DNA from 3 places in the Streptomyces sp. NPDC051364 genome. Region 2 is predicted to be linked to each of the others. Evidence: riboswitches for the same ligand, from Rfam matches in the RefSeq annotation. Region 2 holds a riboswitch; each other region holds the start of a gene.
What was found. Region 2 has a riboswitch for thiamine pyrophosphate ahead of thiO (glycine oxidase ThiO). Riboswitches for the same ligand answer to the same signal wherever they lie in the genome.
Positions count from the first base shown of each region.

Region 1 (3,268 bases), on a different contig from region 2:
CCGTCCGTACGACGACGGCGTAGTTGAAGAAGACGTGCGCGAGCAGGATCGCCCACACGGTGGTGTCCAGCCGGACGCCCCACAGCTCGTCCAGCAGCCCGCCCCGCCCGACCAGCGCCAGGAAGGCCGTGCCGACCACCACGGTCGGCAGCACGAACGGGACCGTGACCACCGCCCGCAGCAGCTGTTTGCCGGGGAACTCGAAGCGCGCGAAGACGTACGCGCCGGGGAGTGCGATCAGGAGCGTGAGCGCCGTGGACGCGAACGCCTGCCAGGTGGTGAACCAGAGCACCTCGGCGATGTCGGGCTGGGTCAGCACCTCGCCGATCCGGCCGAACTGCCAGCCGTCCTCGGTCTTGATCCCGCGGCCGACGATCGCGGCGACGGGATAGGCGAAGAACAGCCCGAAGAAGGCGAGCGGTACGGCCATCAGGGCGAGCCTGACGGCCGTACCGCGTGCGCCCTCCTTCGCAGGAGTGCTCTCGCGTCCTACTTCACGACGAGCGAGGACCATGTCTTGACCCACTGCTCACGGTTCTTGGCGATGGTCTCCGGAGCGACGTTCTCCGGCTTCTCGACGACCGCGCCGTGCTTCGTGAACAGCTCCGGCAGCTTCGCGTCCTTGACCACCGGGTTCACGAACATCTGCAGCGGCATGTCCTCCTGGAACTTCTTGCTCACCAGGAAGTCCAGGAGCGCCTTGCCGCCCTCCTCGTTCTTCGCGCCCTTGAGCAGGCCCGCGAACTCGACCTGGCGGAAGCAGGTGCCGGTGGAGACGCCCGTGGGGGCCTCGGCCGGCTGCGGCTCGCCGTACAGGACCTCGACCGGCGGGCTGGAGGCGTAGGAGACGACCAGCGGGCGGTCGCCCTTGGCCTTCTTGCCGCCCGCGGAGCCCGAGAAGCGCTCGTTGTAGGCCTGCTCCCAGCCGTCGACGACCTCGACGCCGTTGGCCTTGAGCTTGGTCCAGTAGTCCTTCCACCCTCCCCCAGAGGCTTCGCCCTGGGAGGTACCCCCATCGCCGTACTTGCCGACGGAGGCGAGGAGGAAGCCGAGGCCCGGCGAGGAGGTCGCCGCGTTCTCGGTGACCAGCAGGTTCTTGTACTCGGGCTTGATCAGGTCGTCCAGCGTCTGCGGCGGGGCGAGCTTCTTGTCGGCGAAGTACGCCTTGTCGTAGTTGACGCAGATGTCGCCGGAGTCGATCGGGGTGACCCGGTGCTCCTTGTCGAGCACGAACTCGGGCTTCACGTCGGCCAGGCCCTTGGCCTCGTACGGCGTGAAGATCCCGTTGTCGAGGGCGCGCGAGAGGAGGGTGTTGTCGACACCGAAGAAGACGTCGCCGCGCGGGGAGCCCTTGGTGAGGATCTCCTGGTTGAGGGCGGCGCCCGCGTCCCCGGACTTCAGGACCTTGACGGTGTAGCCGCTCTGCTGCTCGAACTCCTTGAGGACCGTGTCGGTCACGTTGAAGGAGTCGTGGGAGACGAGCGTGACCGTCTTGGACTTCGGCGCCTCGCCCGCGCCGCCCGCGGACTTGTCCTTGGCGTCGCCGCCGCCGCAGGCGCTGAGCGTGGCGACGCCGAGCGCGGCCGCGAGCGCTGCGCCCGCGAACTTCTTGGTGGTGCTCACTGGTGAATTCCTCCTGGGATGTCCAGGAGAAGACGCGGCCCTGCCCGGCGCTCAGTGCGAGCGGTCGCCGGGCAGGGCGCAACAGCTTGAGTGATGACCGAACTTCCTACCCCGAATGACCGGGGCGAGGTTCAGAGGGTCTGCGGATGACGGTTACCGCACTCTCAGCGCTGTGGCGCTCCCCTGTCGGAATATGCAATTGGTTCGGCCACAGGGTACCTCGTGGCCGAATCGGGCCCGCGAAAACCGCAGGCTAGCGCTCCGAGGCCGCCAGCTGGCCGCACGCGCCGTCGATCTCCTGACCGCGGGTGTCGCGGACGGTCACCGGCACGCCGTGGCGGGCGATGGCCTCCACGAAGGCCTTCTCGTCCTCGGGACGCGAGGCGGTCCACTTCGAGCCCGGCGTCGGGTTCAGCGGGATCAGGTTGACGTGGACACGCTTACCCTTGAGCAGCTTGCCCAGGAGGTCGCCGCGCCAGGCCTGGTCATTGATGTCGCGGATCAGGGCGTACTCGATGGAGATCCGGCGGCCGGACTTCTCGGCGTACTCCCAGGCCGCATCGAGGACCTCGCGGACGTTCCAGCGGGTGTTCACAGGCACGAGGGTGTCGCGCAGCTCGTCGTCCGGCGCGTGCAGGGAGACCGCGAGGCGGCACTTGAAGCCCTCGTCGGCGAACCGCAGCATCGCCGGGACCAGGCCGACGGTGGAGACGGTGATGCCGCGCTGCGACAGGCCCAGACCGTCGGGCTCGGGGTCGGTGAGGCGGCGGATGGCGCCGACGACCCGCTTGTAGTTCGCCAGCGGCTCGCCCATGCCCATGAAGACGATGTTGGACAGCCGGGCCGGTCCGCCGGGGACCTCGCCGTCGCGCAGCGCGCGCATGCCGTCGACGATCTGGTGGACGATCTCGGCGGTGGACAGATTGCGGTCCAGGCCCGCCTGGCCGGTGGCGCAGAACGGGCAGTTCATACCGCAGCCGGCCTGCGAGGAGATGCACATGGTGACCCGGTCGGGGTAGCGCATCAGCACGGACTCGACGAGCGTGCCGTCGTGCAGCTTCCACAGGGTCTTGCGGGTGGTGTCGTCGTCGCACGAGATGTGCCGGATGACGTTCATCAGCTCGGGGAGCAGCTCCTGCTGGAGCTTCTCGCGGGAGCCCGCCGGAATGTCCGTCCACTCGGCCGGGTCGTGCGTGTACCGGGCGAAGTAGTGCTGCGAGAGCTGCTTGGCCCGGAACGGCTTCTCACCGATCGCGGCGACCGCCTCGCGACGCTCCTCGGGGGTGAGGTCGGCGAGATGCCGGGGCGGCTTCTTGGCTCCGCGAGGGGCGACGAAGGTGAGCTCTCCCGGGACGGGGCGGGCCATGGCAGGTACTCCTCGTAAGACGAAAGGCGCGCCGCAGAAGCAGCGCGCCTTTCAAGAGTAACCGCCCGGACCCACCTGAAGCCTTCGGACGTACGTCGCCCCAGCTCAGCGGGGTCCCCCTGGTGAACCGCCCGTCGGCCGGAACCCGCGGAGGCCGGTTTCAGCCCGTGCCGACGAACGCCGCCAGCAGCAGCCACACCACCGGGGCGGTCGGCACCAGGGAGTCGAGCCGGTCCATGCTGTATCCGATATGCGGCTCCGCCGCAGGGCGCCGTGGCC
Region 1 is NZ_JBFBAH010000029.1:50,043-53,310, forward strand. Features, by position in the region: gene AB0M76_RS35090 (iron ABC transporter permease) at 1-430, opposite strand, end outside; gene AB0M76_RS35095 (thiamine ABC transporter substrate-binding protein) at 490-1,623, opposite strand; TPP riboswitch at 1,709-1,818, opposite strand; gene rlmN (23S rRNA (adenine(2503)-C(2))-methyltransferase RlmN) at 1,877-2,989, opposite strand; gene AB0M76_RS35105 (hypothetical protein) at 3,150-3,268, opposite strand, start outside.
Region 1: another riboswitch for thiamine pyrophosphate. It lies ahead of AB0M76_RS35095 (thiamine ABC transporter substrate-binding protein); the one in region 2 lies ahead of thiO (glycine oxidase ThiO).

Region 2 (3,268 bases):
CGTTGAGTGCGGCCGCGACGCCGGACGGGGCCGCGGTCAGGATGGCGACCACCGCGTCGAGGGTGGTGCCGGCCGCGACCTCGCGCGGCTCGCCGTTGACGGAGATGGTCATGCGTACGACTCCTGACGTGCAGCGCTGAAGCGGCGCGGGGTGAACGGGCGGGCGATCTCCGGGAGCGCACCGGTGGTCAGCAGCTCCGCCATCACGTCGCCGGTGAGCGGGGTCAGCAGCACCCCGTTGCGGTAGTGCCCGGTGGCCAGGTGCAGACCGGGCAGTTCGGTCGGGCCGAGCAGCGGGGCGTTGTCCGGAGAGCCGGGCCGCAGCCCCGCGCAGGTCTCGGTCAGCGGCAGTTCGGTGATGCCGGGCACCAACTCATGGGCGTCGCGCAGGAGTTCGTACACGCCGCCCGCGGTGACCGTGGTGTCCCAGCCGAGTTCCTCGCTGGTGGCGCCGATGACGAGCTCGCCGTTCTCGCGCGGCACCAGGTACACGTGGCTGCCGCGGACCACCGCCCGTACCGTCCGCGACAGGAACGGCGCGTACGCCGCAGGCACCGCGAGCCGCAGCACCTGGCCCTTGACCGGCCGTACGGGAGGCAGCACGTCCGCCGGTACGCCGGCCAGCCGGCCGCTGAGCGAGCCCGCGGCCAGCACCACCTGGTCGGCGCGCAGCTCCGTACCGTCGTCCAGCAGTGCGCCGGTGGCCCGGTCGGCGGTGGTGAGCAGCCGCTCCGCGTTCGCCCGGCGGATCTCCACGCCGGCGCCCTCGCAGGCTGCCAGCAGTGCGGCCGCCAGCCGGCGCGGGTCGACCTGGTGGTCGCCGTCCACGCGCAGGCCGCCGCGTACGCCCGGGGCCAGCATCGGCTCCAGGCGGCGGCACTCGCGGCCGGTGAGCCACTCGGACTCCAGGCCGCAGCGCCGCTGCAGGGCGTGCAGCTCGCGCAGGTGGAGCCGGTCGTCGGCGTCGAGGGCCACGGCGAGCGTGCCGCAGGCGCGGTAGCCGATGTCCGTCCCGCCGCTGGCGTCGGCCAGCTCGGCGGCGAACTCCGGGTAGCGGGCGGCGGAGGCGAGATTGAGGCCCAGCAGGGTCTCCTCGCCGTAGTGCAGCTCGGTGACGGCGGCGAGCATGCCGGCCGCGACCTGTGCGGCGCCGCCGCCGGGTGCCGGATCGGCGAGCACGGTCCGCAACCCGCGCCGGGCCGCCCGCCAGGCGGTGACGAGGCCGATGATTCCGCCCCCGATGACGAGGACGTCGGATCCCCTGGCGGATCCCTTCCGAGATGAGTGCATGGGCGTCCAGCCCCTCCCTTCGCCGGCATGACCCGGATCAGGTTCGTACGGTCGGAGGCCGTCCAGCCTCCCTCTCAGCCCGGTACGCCCGGACTCCCGCGATAGGTACGACGGCCAGACTAACCGTTCCTATTCGGCGAGCGGGAGCGAGTCGTAGACCTGCTCCCGCTCGCTGCGCTCGTCCCGGACGGTGTCGGATGGGCTGGGTTGCCGTGTTCGCGTCCCCGTCGGGTTCACCGTTCCGGGCGGTGGTCCGGTGCGGGCGGACGGCTCCCGTCCGGGGTTGCGGGGCGCGGCCTGGGCGGTCCGATGCCCCACGCGATCACTCCGGTCGCGTGGGGGCGGCGCCTCCGTCGCCTTGCCCTGTGGACAATGCCGCCGAACCCACAACACCCACCCCTGTCCGGTCGGCGCCATCGGTCAGATCGACGAACCAACCGACAACAGGTCACCCGGACGGCCCAGGAGCGCCCGTTCCGCGGTTCTGGCGGAGTGCCGTTACTGACGGAGTGTCAGATCGCTAGGCTGGGCGGTGTGAGCGAGCAGACGGAACAGACACAGAGCGGCGGCGTCGTCATCGTCGGCGCCGGAATGGCCGGGGTGCAGACCGCGGTCGCGCTGCGGGAGCAGGGCTGGAGCGGCCCCGTGACCCTGCTGGGCGCCGAGCCCCACCAGCCGTACGACCGGCCCCCACTGTCCAAGGCGGTGCTGCTCGGCAAGGCCGAGGACTCCGCCTTCGACGTGGACTTCGAGGGGCTGGGCATCGAGCTCCGGCTCGGGGTGGAGGTCACGGGGCTGCGGGCCGCCGAGCGCGAGCTGGACACCGAGGCGGGACCGGTCCCGTACGAGGTGCTCGTCCTGGCGACCGGCGCCGAACCGCTGACCCTGCCCGGGTCCGAGGGCGTCCAGGGCGTGCACCTGCTGCGCACCCTGGACGACGCGGCCCGGCTGCGCCCGGTGCTGGCCCAGGCGCCGGCGACCGTGGTCGTCGGGGCGGGCTGGATCGGCGCCGAGTTCGCCACCGCGGCGCGCGAGGCGGGCTGCGCGGTGACCGTGGTCGAGGCGGCGGACCGGGTGCTGGCCGGGGCGCTGCCGGCGGAGGTCGCGGCCCCGATGGCCCGCTGGTACGAGGAGGCCGGGGCCGCCCTGCTGACCGGCGCCAAGGTGGCCTCGGTGGAGTCCGGGCGGGTGCTGCTCGCGGACGGCCGGGAGCTGCCGGCCGGCGCGGTGGTCGTGGGCATCGGGGCCCGGCCCGCCACCCGGTGGCTGGCGGACTCGGGGGTCGGGCTCGGGCCGGACGGCTCGGTCACGGCGGACGCGTACCTGCGGACCTCCCTGCCCGGGGTGTACGCGGTCGGCGACTGCGCGTCGTTCCCGTCGGGGCGCTACGGGGCGCGGCTGCTGGTGCACCACTGGGACAACGCCCTGCAGGGGCCGCGCGTGGTCGCGGCGAACATCGTGGCGGGGGCTGCGGTGCAGGTCTACGACCCGGTGCCGTACTTCTGGTCGGAGCAGTTCGGGCGCTTCGTGCAGTACGCGGGACACCACGCGGGGGCGGACGAGCTGATGTGGCGCGGGGACCCCGCCGAGGCGGCGTGGTCGGTGTGCTGGCTCCGGGCCGGGGCGTTGGTCGCGGTCCTGGCGGTGGGCCGGCCGCGGGATCTGGCGCAGGGGCGGAAGCTGATCGAGACGGGGGCCCCGGTGGATCCGGCCAAGGTCGCCGATCCCGCGGTCCCGCTGAAATCGGCGCTGGTCTAGCACGGTACGAGCCGGGTGCGGAGGGGGTCCGGGGACCCGGACGGGTCGGCTCGGGTACCGGGTGTCGGTCCGAGGTGGCAGGCTTGTGCCCGTGACCGAGATTGACGCAAAGATCGATGCCCTTGTCCCCGCCTGGCTGTACGTCCCCGACATCGCCGAGATGCTCGACATCGAAGTGACCCGGGTCCGCCAGCTGGTCAAGGAAGGTCAGCTGATCGCC
Region 2 is NZ_JBFBAH010000012.1:70,392-73,659, forward strand. Features, by position in the region: gene thiS (sulfur carrier protein ThiS) at 1-112, opposite strand, end outside; gene thiO (glycine oxidase ThiO) at 109-1,290, opposite strand; TPP riboswitch at 1,288-1,400, opposite strand; gene AB0M76_RS24620 (FAD-dependent oxidoreductase) at 1,825-3,048, shown strand; gene AB0M76_RS24625 (Rv2175c family DNA-binding protein) at 3,140-3,268, shown strand, end outside.

Region 3 (3,268 bases), on a different contig from region 2:
TGCGCGAGTCGGTACAGGCAGAGGTCATGATGAGCTTCCTCGTTTCCGAGGAGCTCTCGTTCCGGATTCCGGTGGAACTCCGGTACGACACCCGTGACCCCTACGCGGTGCGCCTGACGTTCCACCTTCCCGGAGACGCGCCCGTGACCTGGGCGTTCGGCCGGGAGCTCCTTCTCGACGGCATCAACAAGCCGTGCGGTGACGGCGATGTGCACATCGCCCCCACCGACCCCGAGGAGCTGTCCGACGTCCACATCCGGCTCCAGGTCGGCTGCGACCGGGCTCTGTTCCGCGCCGGCGCAGCGCCGCTCGTGGCGTTCCTCGACCGCACCGATCGGCTTGTTCCGCTCGGTCAGGAGCGCAACCTCGGCGACTTCGAGGAGAACCTCGACGAAGCGCTGGACAGGATCCTGGCCGAGTCGCGGCAGAACGAGCAGAACGCGGGCTGAACGGACCGGACGCGCCGAGCTGCCCCGGGCCCCCGAGCACCCCGGGTCTCTCAGCGCTTGCGCCGCCGTCCCCGGCCCCCGCGGACCGGCCCCGAGGCCGCCGCTCCGGCCGGGGACCCCGGCCGGTCGGCAGAAACCACCAGCGCGGCAAGCGCCGTTGTCACCGGGACCGAGGCCACCAGGCCGATCGACCCGACGAGTGTCCGTACGATCTCCTCCGCGACCAGTTCGCTGTTGGCCACCGAACCCATGCTGCTGTTCGCGATCGAGAACAGCAGCAGCAGGGGCAGCGCTGCGCCCGCGTAGGCCAGTACCAGGGTGTTGACCACCGAGGCGATGTGGTCGCGGCCGATCCGGATGGCCGCACGGTACAAGGCGCGGGACCCCATCGACGGGTCGGCCTGGTGGAGTTCCCAGACCGCCGAGGTCTGGGTGACCGTCACATCGTCGAGCACACCCAGCGATCCGATGATCACGCCTGCAAGCAGCAGGCCGCTCATGTCGATGTCCGGGTAGAGCCCGTGGATCAGCCCGGTGTTGTCGTCGGTGTTGCCGCTCAGGAACGCCCAGTCGACGAACACCGAGCCCAGCAGCCCGATCAGCAGCAGCGAGACGAGCGTGCCCAGAACGGCGACGGAGGTACGGGCACTCAGTCCGTGACACATGTAGAGCGCGATGAGCATGATGGCGCTGGCACCGACGACCGCGACGAGCAGCGGGTTCGAACCCTGCAGGATCGCCGGGAGGATGAAGAGCGTCAGCACACCGAAGCTGATGGTCAGCGCGATCAGCGCGAACAGGCCGCGCATCCGGCCGACGACGACCACCGCAACGGCGAAGATGGCGGCCAGCACCGCCAACGGCAGCTTGCGGTTCACGTCGATCACGGAGTACTGGAGATCCCGGGGCGCGTCCGGGGCGTACGCGACGACCACCTCCTGGCCGTTCTCCAACTGCCGTGGAGCGCCCGGCTGGACGATCTCGAAAAAGGTGCGGCCTTTGTCGGATCCGGTGGTGACCTCGATGGTGGCCTTCTTGCACTCGCCGGTCTGCGCGGCCTGGGCCTCACGGCCCTCCGGGGTGGAGGGGCTGCCGGTGGTCGGCACCTGCGAGGCATTCACGGATTTGCAGTCGACCTGTTCGAGCGCGACGACCTGGCCCTGCTGGGTCTGCCGGTCGAAGCCCACCCCGGAGCGCTCGTGGGCGGGGGCGCCGCCCGGCCAGAGCACCACCATGCCGACGAAGACGGCGGCGGCGAAGGGGATCAGTACGGCCGCGATGACCTTGCGCAGGTGCTTCGAGACGGGTGCCGCCGGCCCGTGGCCGTGCGAATGACCATGGGATTGGCCCTGGGACGGGCCGTGCGACGGGCCGTGGTCATGCCCGGGGGCCGCGTGTGCGTGGTCGGTGTGACCCGTGGGCTCGGTGGGCGAGGAGGGATGCTGCGGCGAGGACGTCACCGGCAGATCATCGCAAGAGTTGAGGGGGCCTACTGTTCAGCACGCCACAGATGACGCTAGCGTGGGGGCACCTTTGCACAACGCGGGAGCTCGGAGCACCGGGCTGAGAGGGCGCTGATCACCGTACGCGCAGCACACATGCGTACGGGAAGAGGCTGCGTCGACCGCCGAACCTGTTACCGGGTAATGCCGGCGTAGGGAGATCAGGTCTCATGACCATTCAGGACGCACGCACGCCTGCCGTCAGCCAGGACGCCGACGGCCGGACCGAGCGCCAGCCGGGCTGGCACAAGGGCTACGTGGCAGGCTCCCGCCCCGACATCCGGGTGCCGGTCCGCCAGGTCCACCTCACCAACGGCAAGGATGTGACGCTCTACGACACGTCCGGGCCGTACACCGACCCGCAGATCGAGACCGACGTGCGGCGCGGCCTGCCGCCGCTGCGCGAGAACTGGATCATCAGCCGCGGCGACACCGAGGAGTACGCGGGCCGTCCCGTGCGCCCCGAGGACGACGGCATCAAGCACACCTCGCCGCGCGGTGGTCTCAAGAACCTCGACGCGGTCTTCCCGGGCCGCCCCCGCCAGCCCCGCCGCGGCCGTGGCGGCGCCGCCGTCACGCAGCTCGCGTACGCCCGCCGCGGTGAGATCACCCCGGAGATGGAGTACGTCGCGATCCGCGAGAACGTCTCCCCCGAGGTCGTCCGCGAGGAGATCGCCGCAGGTCGCGCCGTGCTTCCTGTGAACGTGAACCACCCGGAGATCGAGCCGATGATCATCGGCAAGCGGTTCCTGGTGAAGGTCAACGCCAACATCGGCAACTCCGCCGTCACCTCCTCCATCGAGGAGGAGGTCGACAAGATGACCTGGGCGACCAAGTGGGGCGCCGACACGGTCATGGACCTCTCGACCGGCCGCAACATCCACACCACCCGCGAGTGGGTGCTGCGCAACTCCCCCGTGCCGATCGGCACCGTGCCGCTGTACCAGGCGCTCGAGAAGGTCGACGGCCGCGCCGAGGACCTGACCTGGGAGATCTACAAGGACACGGTCATCGAGCAGGCCGAGCAGGGCGTCGACTACATGACGGTCCACGCCGGCGTGTTGCTGCCGTACGTGCCGCTGACCGCCCGCCGCAAGACCGGCATCGTCTCGCGCGGCGGATCGATCATGGCCGCGTGGTGCCTGGCGCACCACAAGGAGAATTTCCTCTACACGAACTTCGAGGAGCTCTGCGAGATCCTCGCGACGTACGACGTCACGTACTCGCTGGGCGACGGCCTGCGCCCCGGCTCCATCGCCGACGCCAACGACGCGGCGCAGTTCGCGGAGCTGAAGACGCTGGGCGAGCTGAACACGA
Region 3 is NZ_JBFBAH010000001.1:228,946-232,213, reverse strand. Features, by position in the region: gene AB0M76_RS01135 (SsgA family sporulation/cell division regulator) at 1-449, shown strand, start outside; gene AB0M76_RS01130 (YibE/F family protein) at 500-1,909, opposite strand; TPP riboswitch at 1,982-2,127, shown strand; gene thiC (phosphomethylpyrimidine synthase ThiC) at 2,122-3,268, shown strand, end outside.
Region 3: another riboswitch for thiamine pyrophosphate. It lies ahead of thiC (phosphomethylpyrimidine synthase ThiC); the one in region 2 lies ahead of thiO (glycine oxidase ThiO).